Archangium primigenium: one gene and its partners. The main gene of each other region encodes a partner of the protein of the gene in region 2 in a complex. Links are inferred from orthologs where the notes say so. Each region holds a gene or a part of one and is shown on either strand. Other genes may lie near its edges.

What was found.
Region 1: secY (region 2) and secG share a complex: the UniProt entries of both Escherichia coli proteins name them as parts of the sec protein translocase complex. The link is inferred for Archangium primigenium from one-to-one orthologs.
Region 3: the proteins of secY (region 2) and secA are in contact, whole or in part, in a crystal structure (PDB 3DIN), measured with the Thermotoga maritima proteins. The link is inferred for Archangium primigenium from one-to-one orthologs. Residues at the interface, in WP_004081795.1 of Thermotoga maritima: Glu108, Gly109, Glu110, Glu111, Ala236, Glu237, Arg238, Arg239, Ile240, Thr241, Ile242, Gln243, Tyr244, Ala245, Arg246, Arg247, Val248, Thr249, Gly250, Arg251, Arg252, Val253, Tyr254, Gly256, Ala257, Ser258, Thr259, Tyr260, Leu261, Pro262; in WP_004082002.1 of Thermotoga maritima: Glu261, Ala262, Arg263, Lys300, Ala301, Arg302, Thr303, Ile304, Ile305, Leu323, Tyr324, Asp325, Pro326, Val329, Ser330, Tyr333, Ile336, Lys340, Phe345, Val349, Glu363, Phe364, Tyr374, Ser375, Gly376, Gly377, Glu393, Ile395, Thr482, Ser483.

The regions. Positions count from the first base shown.
Region 1 is NZ_JADWYI010000001.1:4,026,613-4,030,065, reverse strand. Bases 552-3,269 are described here. They hold secG (preprotein translocase subunit SecG), read right to left. Parts: upstream 2,280-3,269; coding sequence 1,824-2,279; downstream 552-1,823. Other genes in these bases: I3V78_RS16740 (phosphoglycerate kinase), read right to left, coding at 3,181-3,269; tpiA (triose-phosphate isomerase), read right to left, coding at 2,359-3,132; I3V78_RS16760 (hypothetical protein), read left to right, coding at 587-1,561. In the rest of the region: I3V78_RS16765 (protein kinase domain-containing protein), read left to right, coding at 1-433; more of I3V78_RS16740, read right to left, coding at 3,270-3,453. UniProt on the Escherichia coli protein: Subunit of the protein translocation channel SecYEG. Overexpression of some hybrid proteins has been thought to jam the protein secretion apparatus resulting in cell death; while this may be true it also results in FtsH-mediated degradation of SecY.
Region 2 is NZ_JADWYI010000001.1:6,442,483-6,446,111, forward strand. Bases 149-3,042 are described here. They hold secY (preprotein translocase subunit SecY), read right to left. Parts: upstream 2,322-3,042; coding sequence 975-2,321; downstream 149-974. Other genes in these bases: map (type I methionyl aminopeptidase), read right to left, coding at 149-163; I3V78_RS26230 (adenylate kinase), read right to left, coding at 189-836; rplO (50S ribosomal protein L15), read right to left, coding at 2,448-2,966; rpmD (50S ribosomal protein L30), read right to left, coding at 2,984-3,042. Outside these bases: more of map, read right to left, coding at 1-148; more of rpmD, read right to left, coding at 3,043-3,253; rpsE (30S ribosomal protein S5), read right to left, coding at 3,256-3,629. UniProt on the Escherichia coli protein: The central subunit of the protein translocation channel SecYEG. Consists of two halves formed by TMs 1-5 and 6-10.
Region 3 is NZ_JADWYI010000001.1:7,582,922-7,587,016, forward strand. The notes cover bases 552-3,911. They hold secA (preprotein translocase subunit SecA), read right to left. Parts: upstream 3,578-3,911; coding sequence 752-3,577; downstream 552-751. Other genes in these bases: rlmM (23S rRNA (cytidine(2498)-2'-O)-methyltransferase RlmM), read left to right, coding at 3,752-3,911. Outside these bases: rpsB (30S ribosomal protein S2), read right to left, coding at 1-494; more of rlmM, read left to right, coding at 3,912-4,095. UniProt on the Escherichia coli protein: Required for protein export, interacts with the SecYEG preprotein conducting channel.

The DNA.
Region 1 (3,453 bases), 2.4 Mb from region 2 along the record:
CGGCAACCTCTTCATCACCCGCACGGGGGTGCTCAAGCTGATGGACTTCGGCCTCGCCAAGAGCACGCACGTGATGGGCACGACGGCCCAGGGCGCGACGCTCGGTACGCCGGAGTACATGGCCCCCGAGCAGGTGATGGGCGCGCCGCCGGTATCCCCCGCCACGGACCTGTACGCCCTGGGGGTGGTGGCCTACGAGCTGTTCACCGGGCAGTTGCCCTTCCGCCACAGCCAGCCCGTTCCGTTGATGTTCCTGCACGTCCAGGAGGCGCCCGTGCCGCCCAGGCACCTGAGCCCGGACCTGCCCGAGCCCTTCGAACACCTCGTGCTCAAGCTGATGCAAAAGCGCCCCGAGGACCGCTACCCGAGCGCGACCGAGTTGCGTGCCGCGCTCGCGAAGCTGTGGCCCCTGGTGCTCAAACGCCCCACGTGAAGGAGAGCGAGGCCTCGCTACGACTGGCGCGTCCACTACCCACCATGCACAAGAAGCGGGGGGCGTATGGGATCGACGGGCAGGTCCACCCCTGTCAGGTTGGGTCCCAGCCATTGTTGCCGCGCGCATGCGACGACCGGCTCATGAGGTCACTTGAGCAATCCCAAGAGTCCCGCCGTATTCGTGCTGGAGAATCAACCGGAGTGGGGCGCCGGCATCGTCCTGGAGGACCGAGACGGCAAGTGGGTGCTTCTGTTCGAGCAGGGGGGAAGACGCGTCTTCAACAAGCTGCTCATCAAGGGATTGAAGTCCGCGGACATGAGCCCGGGTGATGCGATCGCGCTCGATGCGAAGCTGCGAGGGCGACCGCTGAAGGCGGCCACCGCGAAGAGCACGAAGAAGGGCAAGAAGCCCACGGCTCCGCCCCCGCTCTACGCCGCGTTCGCGGATCAAGTCCGCTGGTTCGAGACGTTCTTCGTCGGAGGATTCGAGGGAGAGCGCTTCATCGAGGAGGAGCGGGGCCGCGCGGATCGCAAGGGCAAGAACGGGTACAAGACCGCGGCGATCGCCTTCGCCCAGGAGCACCTGTCCCCCGAGCGCTTCGAGACGGCCAGCGAAGAGGAACTCCTCGCGGCCACGAAGAAGCTCATCCAGTTCACGAACATCGTGCACCCCATGGAGGGCGCCATCGCGCTGGGGGCGATGAAGGCCGAGGACCACGCCCCGTTCATCGCCGCGACCAAGACCCTGCTGCATGGCACGAGCGACTACGCCGGACGCTTCGAGCGCTTCGTCGACACGGTGAACATCTCCGACGCCGAGGGAAAGGCGAAGAAGGTGACCTGGCCCCTGGCGACGCTGCTCTCCGCCATGTACCACCCCACCGAGCATGTCTGCGTGAAGCCCACGGCCTTCGAGGCCCAGGGGGCGCTGGTGGGGCTCCCCGTCGACAAGTCACAGCCGGTGACGGGGGCCGCCTACGCCCGTTTCCGAGAGGTCGCGCTCGCCACCCAGAAGCGGCTCATCGAGGCTGGACACCACCCCCGAGACCTGATGGACGTGTACTCGTTCATCTGGCGTTCGCACGCCGAGAAGCCCGCCCGCGCGGCGCCACCGGCCACGCCGTAGCCCTTCCGGAAAAGAAAGAAGCCCCCGAGTCTTTCGACTCGGGGGCTTCTTTCTGAGTGCCCAAGGCGGGATTCGAACCCGCACACCTTTCGGCGCCAGCCCCTCAAGCTGGTGTGTCTACCAGTTCCACCACCTGGGCTTGCTGCGAACCGCGAACCGCGTTGCGACGGGGCCTCTAGTACCACGAACCTCGCCGCCGACAACAACTTTTAGCGACCCCGGCCCTCGTTTTTCCCCGAGGGCCGGGAGGCCGCTCGCCCGCCTACTGCTGGGGCGCCGGGGCCTGCGTCTCGGCCGGACGCGGCTGCTCCACGCTGCCCGGAGCTCCCGGAGCCGGCGTGGGCGTGGTGCCCGGGTTCGGGCCCGCCGCGTCCTGCGGGTTGGCCGCGGGAATCTGCCCCGCCGGGGGCGCGCCCGTGGTGGACGGACCCGGGGCCGGCGCCTCGACCGGCGCCGCCGGCTTGGCCACCACACCCGCCGCCACCGAGCCGCGCATGCCCACGAAGGACAGGCCCAGCGAGGTGATGAAGAACAGCGCCGCGCAGACGCCCGTCACCTTGGTGAGGAACGTCGTCGCACCGCGGCCGCCGAACGCGCTCGTCGCGGCGCCACCGCCCAGCGCCGAGCCCATGCCCGCGTCCTTCCCAGGCTGCAACAGGATGACGAAGATCATGAACACGCACAGCAGGACGTGCACGATCGTCACGAAGGTCAACATGCTTTCGCTCTTCTTTCCGGTCCTGAAATAAAGGTCGCGCAGCCTAACCGAACGGTGCGGACACTGACAATGTTCCTACCTACGCCCCCACCCCGCCCCGGATGATGGCCGCGAAGTCCCCCGCCTTCAGGCTCGCGCCCCCCACCAGTGCCCCGTCCACGTCCGGCTGGCCCAGCAACTCCGCCGCGTTGTCCGGCTTCACGCTCCCCCCGTACTGGATGAGCACCCGCTCGGCCGTCCCCGCGTCGTACAGCTTCGTCAGGTGCGCGCGCAGGGCCTTGTGCACCTCCTGCGCCTGGGCGCTCGTGGCCGTGCGGCCCGTGCCGATCGCCCACACCGGCTCGTAGGCCAGCACGAACGTGGCCACCTCGGCCGCCTGGAAGCCCGCGAGCCCGCCCGCCACCTGGCGCTCCACCACCTCCAGCGTGCGGTTCGCCTCGCGCTCGGCCAGCGTCTCGCCCACGCAGAGGATGGGGATGAGCCCCGCCTTGAGCACCGCCCGGGCCCGCTTGTTCACCGTCTCGTCCGTCTCGCCGAAGAACTGCCGACGCTCGGAGTGGCCCAGGATCACGTAGGTGCAGCCCACGTCCTTGAGCATGCCCGCGGAGATCTCCCCGGTGAAGGCGCCGCTCGCCTCCCAGTGGCAGTTCTGCCCGGCGAGCTTCACCGCCGAGCCCTCGAGCTCCTGGGCCACCGCGTGCAGCGCGACGAAGGTCGGCGCCACGGCCACCTCCACCCGCTCCGCCGGAATCGAGGCGACCAGGCCCTTGAGCTCGCGCACCAGGGCGAGTCCCTCGGAGACCGTCTTGTTCATCTTCCAGTTGCCCGCGATGAGCTTGCGTCGTGCCGCCATGATGAGAACCGCCTCCCGGGGAGGTGTGGACCGCGAATGGGTGGGGAACTACTTCGTCTCGAGCGCCTTGACGCCCGGCAGCTCACGGCCCTCGAGGAACTCCAGCGAGGCGCCGCCGCCGGTGGACACGTGGCTGAGCTTCTTGCCCAGGCCCATGTCGTTGACCGCCGCGGCGCTGTCTCCGCCGCCCACGATCGTCACCGCGCCCCGGTTGGCCACCATGGCCTCGGCCACCGAGCGCGTGCCGGCGGCGTAGCGCGCCACCTCGAACATGCCCATGGGGCCGTTCCACACCACCGTCTTGGCGTTGCGGATGTGCTC
Region 2 (3,629 bases):
CACCCTTCTCGTAGATCAGCTTCTCCGCGAGCGCATCGAGGTCCCAAGTGGTGACCCCGGGTGCGACGGCTTGCTCGAGCGCGTCCAGGATCTCGCTGACGATGCGCCCCGCCTCCCGCATGAGGACGATCTCGTCCTTGCTCTTGATCTCGACCTGGCTCATGCGGTTCCGGGGCTGGGCGAGGCGCTCAGGCCCTTCCGAGGGCCTTCTTGAGCTCCTCGTAGATGCCTTCCGGGGAACCCACGCCGTCGATGCTCTTGAGCAGGCCCTTCTGGGCGTAGAACTGCTTCAAGGGCGCGGTCTCCGTATCGTATTTCTTGAGCCGCCGCTCGATCACCTCGGCGGTGTCGTCCTCGCGCTGGACGATGGGCGAGTCATCCTTGTCGCACAGGCCCGCCCGCCGCGGGGGGTTCTGCGTCACGTGGTAGACGGAGCCACAGGACGGGCATGAGCGCCGACCCGAACCGCGCTCGACGAGCGTCTCGTGCGGCACCTCGAACGACACCACCGCGTTCAGACCCTTGCCCAGCTTGGCCAGCATGCGATCGAGGGCATCGGCCTGCGGCGTGGTGCGCGGGAAGCCGTCCAGGATGAAGCCCTTGGCGCAATCGGCCTCCTTGAGACGCTCCTCGACGATTCCAATGACGAGCTCGTCCGGCACGAAGGCCCCCGCGGCCATCAACGGCCCGGCCTGCTTGCCCAACTCGGTGCCTTCACGCACCGCCTTGCGGAGGATGTCCCCCGTGGAGATCTGGGGAATCGCGAAATCCGCGTACAACTTCTTCGCCTGGGTCCCCTTCCCGGCGTTAGGCGGGCCCAACAGGATGAGGTTCATGTGTTCTCTCTCAGCGCGTCAGGAAGGAGCGCGGAAGTGCGCCATGGCTGCATCCGCCCGCGACTCGTACACCCCGGAACGACGAGGCGCCCCTCCCGGGGTGAGGGGGAGGAGCGCCCGCGAAGCGGCAGCCAGGAACTAGGCCGCTACGCGAACCCGGCCGCGAATACGGGGACCCCGGGGGCCCGCGAATCCCTCGTAGTTGCGGCTGATCAGATGGCCTTCGATCTGCTGGACGGTATCCAACGCCACGCCCACGACGATGAGCAGCGCGGTGCCACCGAAGGTGAAGCGCACGCCCAACAGGTTGGTGACGATGGAGGGGATCACGCAGATGGCCGCCAGGTAGAGCGCTCCACCGAAGGTGATGCGGTTGAGCACGCCCTCGATGAAATCCGCCGTCTGACGACCCGGGCGGATGCCCGGGATGTAGCCGCCCTGCTTCTTGATGTTGTCCGCCACGTCGTCCGGCCGGAAGGTCAGCGCCGTGTAGAAGAAGGAGAAGAAGACGATCAGCAGCACGAAGAGGCCGTTGTACACCCAGGGGCTGGCCTCGATGCTGCGCTGCACTCCCTGCAGGACCGGGAACCAGGTGCCCAGGGTGGCGGGGAACGACAGCAGCGCGCCCGCGAAGATGGGGGGAATCACACCGGCGGTGTTGACCTTCATCGGGAAGTACGTGGCCTGGCCGGCGAACATCCGGCGACCCGCCATGCGCTTGGCGTACTGCACCGGAATCCGGCGCATGCCTCGCTCGACGTAGACCACCACGGCGACCACGGCCACCATGAAGGCGAGCAGGGCGATCACCGCGGCCATGCTCACCACTTCCTGCTGAACCAGGTCCAGCAGCGTCTTGCCGCTCGGCAGCAGGCCCGCCACGATGCCCGCGAAGATGATGAGCGAGATGCCATTGCCGATGCCGCGCTCGGTGATCCGCTCACCCAGCCACATGATGAAGGCGGTGCCCGCCGTGAGGCTGATGACGGTCATGAAGGTGAACCAGGCGTTGTCGTTGGGCACGACCACCTGGTTGAAGCCGTTCTGACCCGCGTCGGAGCGACCCAAGGACGCCAACCAGCGCGAGATGCCGATGCCCTGGACCGTCGACAGCAGGATGGTGCCGTAGCGCGTGTACTGGTTGATCTTCTGACGACCGCCCGCACCTTCCTTCTGCAGTCGCTCCAGGCTGGGCACCACGACGGCCAGCAGCTGGATGATGATGGAGGCGGACACGTACGGCATGATGCCCAGACCAAAGATGGACATCTGGTTCAGGGCGCCGCCGGAAAAGAGGTTGAAGAGCGAGAACAGGCCGCCCGACTGGCGCTGGGCGTCCATGAACGCGTTCATCGCCGCCCGGTCCACCCCAGGCGTGTTGATGAAGATGCCGATGCGGTACACCGCGAGCAGCATCAGCGTATAGATGAGCCGGCTACGCAACTCCGCGATGCGGAAGACGTTGGCGAAGGCGTTCAGAGCCACGTGGGATCCATCCCCTAAAAAGGTTTAGGCGAGAACAACAGCGCCCCAATCCGCATTCGGAGAGGGGCGCGAAATCCTACACCGTTGGCAAGGCGGACACCACTGAGAGTGTGGCCCGCCCTACCTTCACTTCCGGGCCTGCTTCACGCCCTTGCCCGCGTGCGCCTTCGCGGCGGACTCGGGCTTGTGAGCCACCAGCGGCAGCTCCTCGGCGGAACCGCCGACCTTCTCGATGGCCTCGCGAGCCGAAGCCGACAGCTTGTGGACCCGCAGCGTCAGCTTCTTGGTGAGCGAACCGCTGCCGAGCACCTTCACGCCGTCGTAGCGGCCCTTCACGAGGCCCTTCTTCTCCAGGCTCTCCACGTCCACCGTGGTGCCGGCGTCGAAGCCCTCGAGGTCCGACAGGTTCACCACCGCGTAGATGGTCCGGTTGGGCGAGTTGAAACCGAACTTCGGCAGGCGGCGCTGCAGAGGGCTCTGACCGCCCTCGAAGCCCTCGAACCGCATGTTGCCGGAACGAGCCTTCTGGCCCTTGCCACCGCGACCGGCCGTCTTGCCCAGGCCGCTGCCCTGTCCACGGCCCACCCGCTTCTTCCGGTGCCAGGAGCCCTCGGGCCGCTTCAGATTGTTGAGCGTCGTCGACATTGTCTGAGTCCTCTTACCTAGGCCTTGGCGGCCTGGGCCTCGCGGGCGCGCGCGGCGTCCCGGGCCCGGATCTTCCGAGGCTTGCGACGGGTGACCTTGGGGGCATCACCCTGCACCGTCTCGGCCGTCACCAGGTGACGGACCTTGTTCACCAGACCACGCACCGTGGGCGTGTCCTGAAGGATTCGCTCGGAGCCGAACTTCTTCAGCCCGAGGCTCGCGATGGTCGCGAGCTGGTCCACGGAAGAACCCGCGGAGCTCTTCGTCAGCTTGACCTTCAGCGCCATGATTAGCCCCTCGCCTCTTCGGACTTCGTGGGACCCACGTCCTTGCCGCGCAGGCGGGACACCTGCTCGGGGGAGCGCAGATTCTTCAGCCCGGCCACCGTGGCCTTGAGCACGTTGTGGGGGTTCCGCGAGCCCTGGCTCTTGGTCAGGATGTTGCGGATGCCCGCCGCCTCGAGGACCGCACGCACCGCGCCACCGGCGATGACGCCCGTACCCTCACCCGCCGGCTTGAGCAGCACCCAGCCCGCGCCGAAGTGCCCGAGCACCTCGTGAGGAATGGTGTGACCCTGCAGCGGAACGCGGAACAGGTTCTTCTTGGCGTTCTCACCACCCTTGCGGATGGCCTCGGGAACTTCGTTGGCCTTGCCCAGGCCCA
Region 3 (4,095 bases), 1.1 Mb from region 2 along the record:
TTCACGCCGCCCAGGTTCTTCTCGAGCTTCTCGCGCTCACGCTCCAGCGTGGCCACTTCCTTCTTGGGCAGGCGCTCGAAGGTGCCGTCCTCGGCCATCTTCTCCAGGGTCTTGAGGCGATCGATGCCCTGCTTGATCGTCTTGAAGTTGGTCAGCGTGCCACCCAGCCAGCGGCTGGTGACGAAGAACTGACCGGCGCGGCGCGCCTCCTCCTGGATGACGTCCTGGGCCTGCTTCTTGGTGCCCACGAAGAGCACCGAGCCACCGCGCGCCGTCAGATCCGACACGAAGCGGAAGGCCGAGCGGGCCAGGTTGACCGTCTTCTGCAGGTCGATGATGTAGATGCCGTTGCGGGCGCCGAAGATGTAGGGCTTCATCTTCGGGTTCCAGCGCTTGGTCTGGTGGCCGAAGTGAACACCGGCCTCCAGCAGCTGCCGCATCGTGATGCCGCTGGAGGCGGCCATGGCCTGCTGCTGCGTGTCTTGGGTTTCCATCTCGGTTTCTTCCTCCACGGGCGAGGTGAATCCGGCGGTTGGCTCCCGGGGGGAGCACCGAGCGCCGGCACGCGCGTGTGTGTAGTGGGTGTGGACTTCAACGACCTGCCCGCCACCGCCCAGGGGCTGGCGGCGGGCGCGGCTTCTCTAACAAAACCCTTCCCGACGGCGCAAGCTTCACGACATCTGGGAACGGGGTATGCATGGAGGGCCCCACACCGGAATTCCGGGGTTGGGGCCCTCCGGGGCGCACGGACCTAGACGCTGGCCTCGGCGGCGCCGTGGCACTTCTTGTACTTCTTGCCGCTGCCGCAGGGGCAGGGATCGTTGCGGCCGACCCGGGGAGCGCTCGGATCCGCGGCCGGGGTGGCGGCGCGGGGGGCGACCGGCTCGGCCAGCTTGCCCTCGGCGTCCGCGCGGCCCTCCTGCATCTGACGCTGGCGCTGCGCCATCTGCCGGGCGAGCCGGGCGGTCTCCTCGGCGGCGGCGGCGGCCGCGCGCGCCTGCACGCGCATCATCTGGCTGACGAACTGCGAGCTGATGGCGCCGAGCATCTGCATGAAGCCCGCGTAGCCCTCCTTCTTGTACTCCTGCTTGGGATCCTTCTGGCCGTAGCCACGCAGGCCGATGCCCTGGCGCAGGTGATCCATGGCCAGCAGGTGGTCCTTCCACAGGGTGTCGATGGAGACCAGGTAGCGCACCTGGAGGAAGCGCAGGAACTCCTCGCCGAACTCCTCCTCGCGCGCCTGGATGACCTTCTCGGCGGCCTTGTAGATCTCGTTCTGCAGGTCCTCCCGGTTGCCCGTGCCCGCGAACGACAGCTCGAGGTTGAACGTCTCCTTCACGCCGCGCGCGAGCGCCTCCAGGTCCCACGTGTTGGGGTTGTTGGTGGCGCAGTAGGTGTCCGTGAGCGCCACGATGACGTCCTCGACGGCGTCGAGGATCATCTCCTTGTAGTCGGCCCACGACACGGTCTGCTCGGTGCGCAGCTTGACGCGCGTCTTCTTGTCCTCGTCGTACTCCACGAGCGGGATGCCGGCGCCGGCGGCCAGCACCTTGCGGCGCAGCTTGTAGATGGTGCGCCGCTGCTGGTTCATCACGTCGTCGTACTCGAGCAGGTTCTTGCGGATGTCGAAGTTGTGTCCCTCGACGCGCCGCTGGGCGCCCTCGATGGCGCGGCTGAGCCAGGTGTGCTCGATGACCTCGCCCTCCTCCATGCCCAGGCGCTCCATGAGCCCCGAGATGCGCTCGGAGCCGAAGATGCGCATGAGGTCGTCCTCGAGCGACAGGTAGAAGCGGCTGGTGCCCGGGTCACCCTGGCGGCCGGCGCGGCCACGCAGCTGGTTGTCGATGCGGCGCGACTCGTGGCGCTCGGTGCCCACGATGCACAGACCGCCGGCGGCCACCACTTCCTCGCGCTCCTTGGCCGTCTGCGCCTTGTACTTGGCGAGCACCTCGGTGAAGCGCGCCTTGTGCGCGGCGAGCTCCGCCTGGAAGGCCGTGAGATCCAGCGGCTGGCCGTCCGTGGGCGGAGGCGGCGGCTGGGGCTCGGGACCCACCTCGTTCTTGGCCATCACCTCGGGGTTGCCACCCAGGAGGATGTCCGTGCCGCGGCCCGCCATGTTCGTGGAGATGGTGATGGCGCCCTTGCGGCCCGCCTGCGCGATGATGTCCGCCTCGCGCTCGTGCTGCTTGGCGTTGAGCACGTTGTGGGGAATGCCCCGCTTCTTGAGGAAGCTGGCCACCACCTCGCTCTTGGCGATGGACACCGTGCCCACCAGCACCGGCTGGCCCTTCTTGTGGAAGTCCTCGAGGTCCTTGCACACCGCCTCGAACTTCTCGCGCTCGGTCTTGTAGACCACGTCCTCCAAGTCGTCGCGGATCATGGGCCGGTTGGTCGGCACCACGCGGACCTCGAGGTTGTAGATCTTCGCGAACTCCTCGGCCTCGGTGTCGGCGGTGCCGGTCATGCCCGAGAGCTTGGAGTACATGCGGAAGTAGTTCTGGAACGAGATGGTCGCCAGCGTCTGGTTCTCGTTCTCGATGTTCACGCCTTCCTTGGCCTCGACGGCCTGGTGCAGGCCATCCGACCAGCGGCGGCCGGGCATGAGGCGGCCGGTGAACTCGTCGACGATCATCACCTCGCCGTCGCGCACCACGTAGTCGCGGTCGCGGCGGTAGAGGGTGTGGGCGCGCAGCGCCTGGTCCACGTGGTGCAGCGTCTCGATCTCGCCCGGATCGTAGAGGTTGCCGATGCTCAGCCGCTTCTGCACCTTCTCGATGCCCGCGTCCGTGAGCGACACCGACTTGTGCTTCTCATCCAGGATGTAGTCCTGGTCGGGCACCAGGCCGGGGATGACCTTGTCGACGTTGTAGTACTTGTCGGTGGTGTCGTCCGTGGGGCCGGAGATGATGAGCGGGGTGCGCGCCTCGTCGATGAGGATGGAGTCCACCTCGTCCACGATGGCGAAGTTCAGCTCGCGCTGGACGTAGTCCTGCAGGCGGAACTTCATGTTGTCGCGCAGGTAGTCGAAGCCGAACTCGTTGTTCTGCCCGTAGGTGATGTCCGCCCGGTAGGACTCCTGTCGCTGCCGGTCGTTGAGCTCGTGCAGGATGCAGCCCGTCGTCATGCCCAGGAAGTGGTGCACGCGCCCCATGTGCTCGGCGTCACGCCGGGCCAGGTAGTCGTTCACCGTCACCACGTGCACGCCGCGGCCCGACAGGGCGTTGAGGTAGCTGGGCAGCGTGGCGGTGAGCGTCTTGCCCTCGCCCGTGCGCATCTCCGCGATGCAGCCCTGGTGCAGGAACATGCCGCCAATCATCTGCACGTCGTAGTGCCGCTGGCCGATCACCCGGCGGGCGGCCTCGCGCACGAGGGCGAACGAGTCGAACAGCAGCTCGTCCAGCGGACGGCCGTTCTGCACCTCCTGCTTCATGCGGGCGGTGGCGGCGGGGAAATCCTCGTCCTTGAGGGCCCGCATCTTGCTTTCCAGCTCGTTGATGCGGCCTACCTTCGGGATCGCCTTCTTGAGCTCACGCTCATTCTTCGTCCCGATGATCTTCTTCAGCGTCCATTCGATCATGCGATTGTGGCTCTCTCGCCGGAGGATCCGCGATGGGACGTGGCGAGTGGAAAGGAAATCCCTGGAGTGTAGGTGGGATGCAGGAAGGAAACCATGCGTTTCTCCCGCGTCATTCCACCTGATTGGCCGCCGCGCGAGCGGCACGACACAGTAAATCGGAACCGAGACCACGCAATGCCCTCTCGCCGAAAAGACGACCGCCGCCCTCCCCGACGTCCCCCCTCCCGGCCCCAGAAGGGCTCGCCCCCGGGCCGGGGCCCCAAGAGCGCCCCGGCCCCGGCCGCGCCGCCCAAGGCCCCCGCCACTCCCGCCCGCGTCAAGGCCCCCACGCCGCCCCCGGCGATGCTCCCCGCCCAACCCGGCCGGTGGCTGTGGACCTGCCGGGCGGGCTTCGAGGCCCATCTCTTCGAGGAACTGGCGTGGGCGGGAGCCTCCCCCCGGATGCTGGGCGAGGTGCTCGTGGAGAGCGCCGAGCGCCCCGAGGAGCCGCCCGTCTTCGCGCGGACCGGCATCCGCGT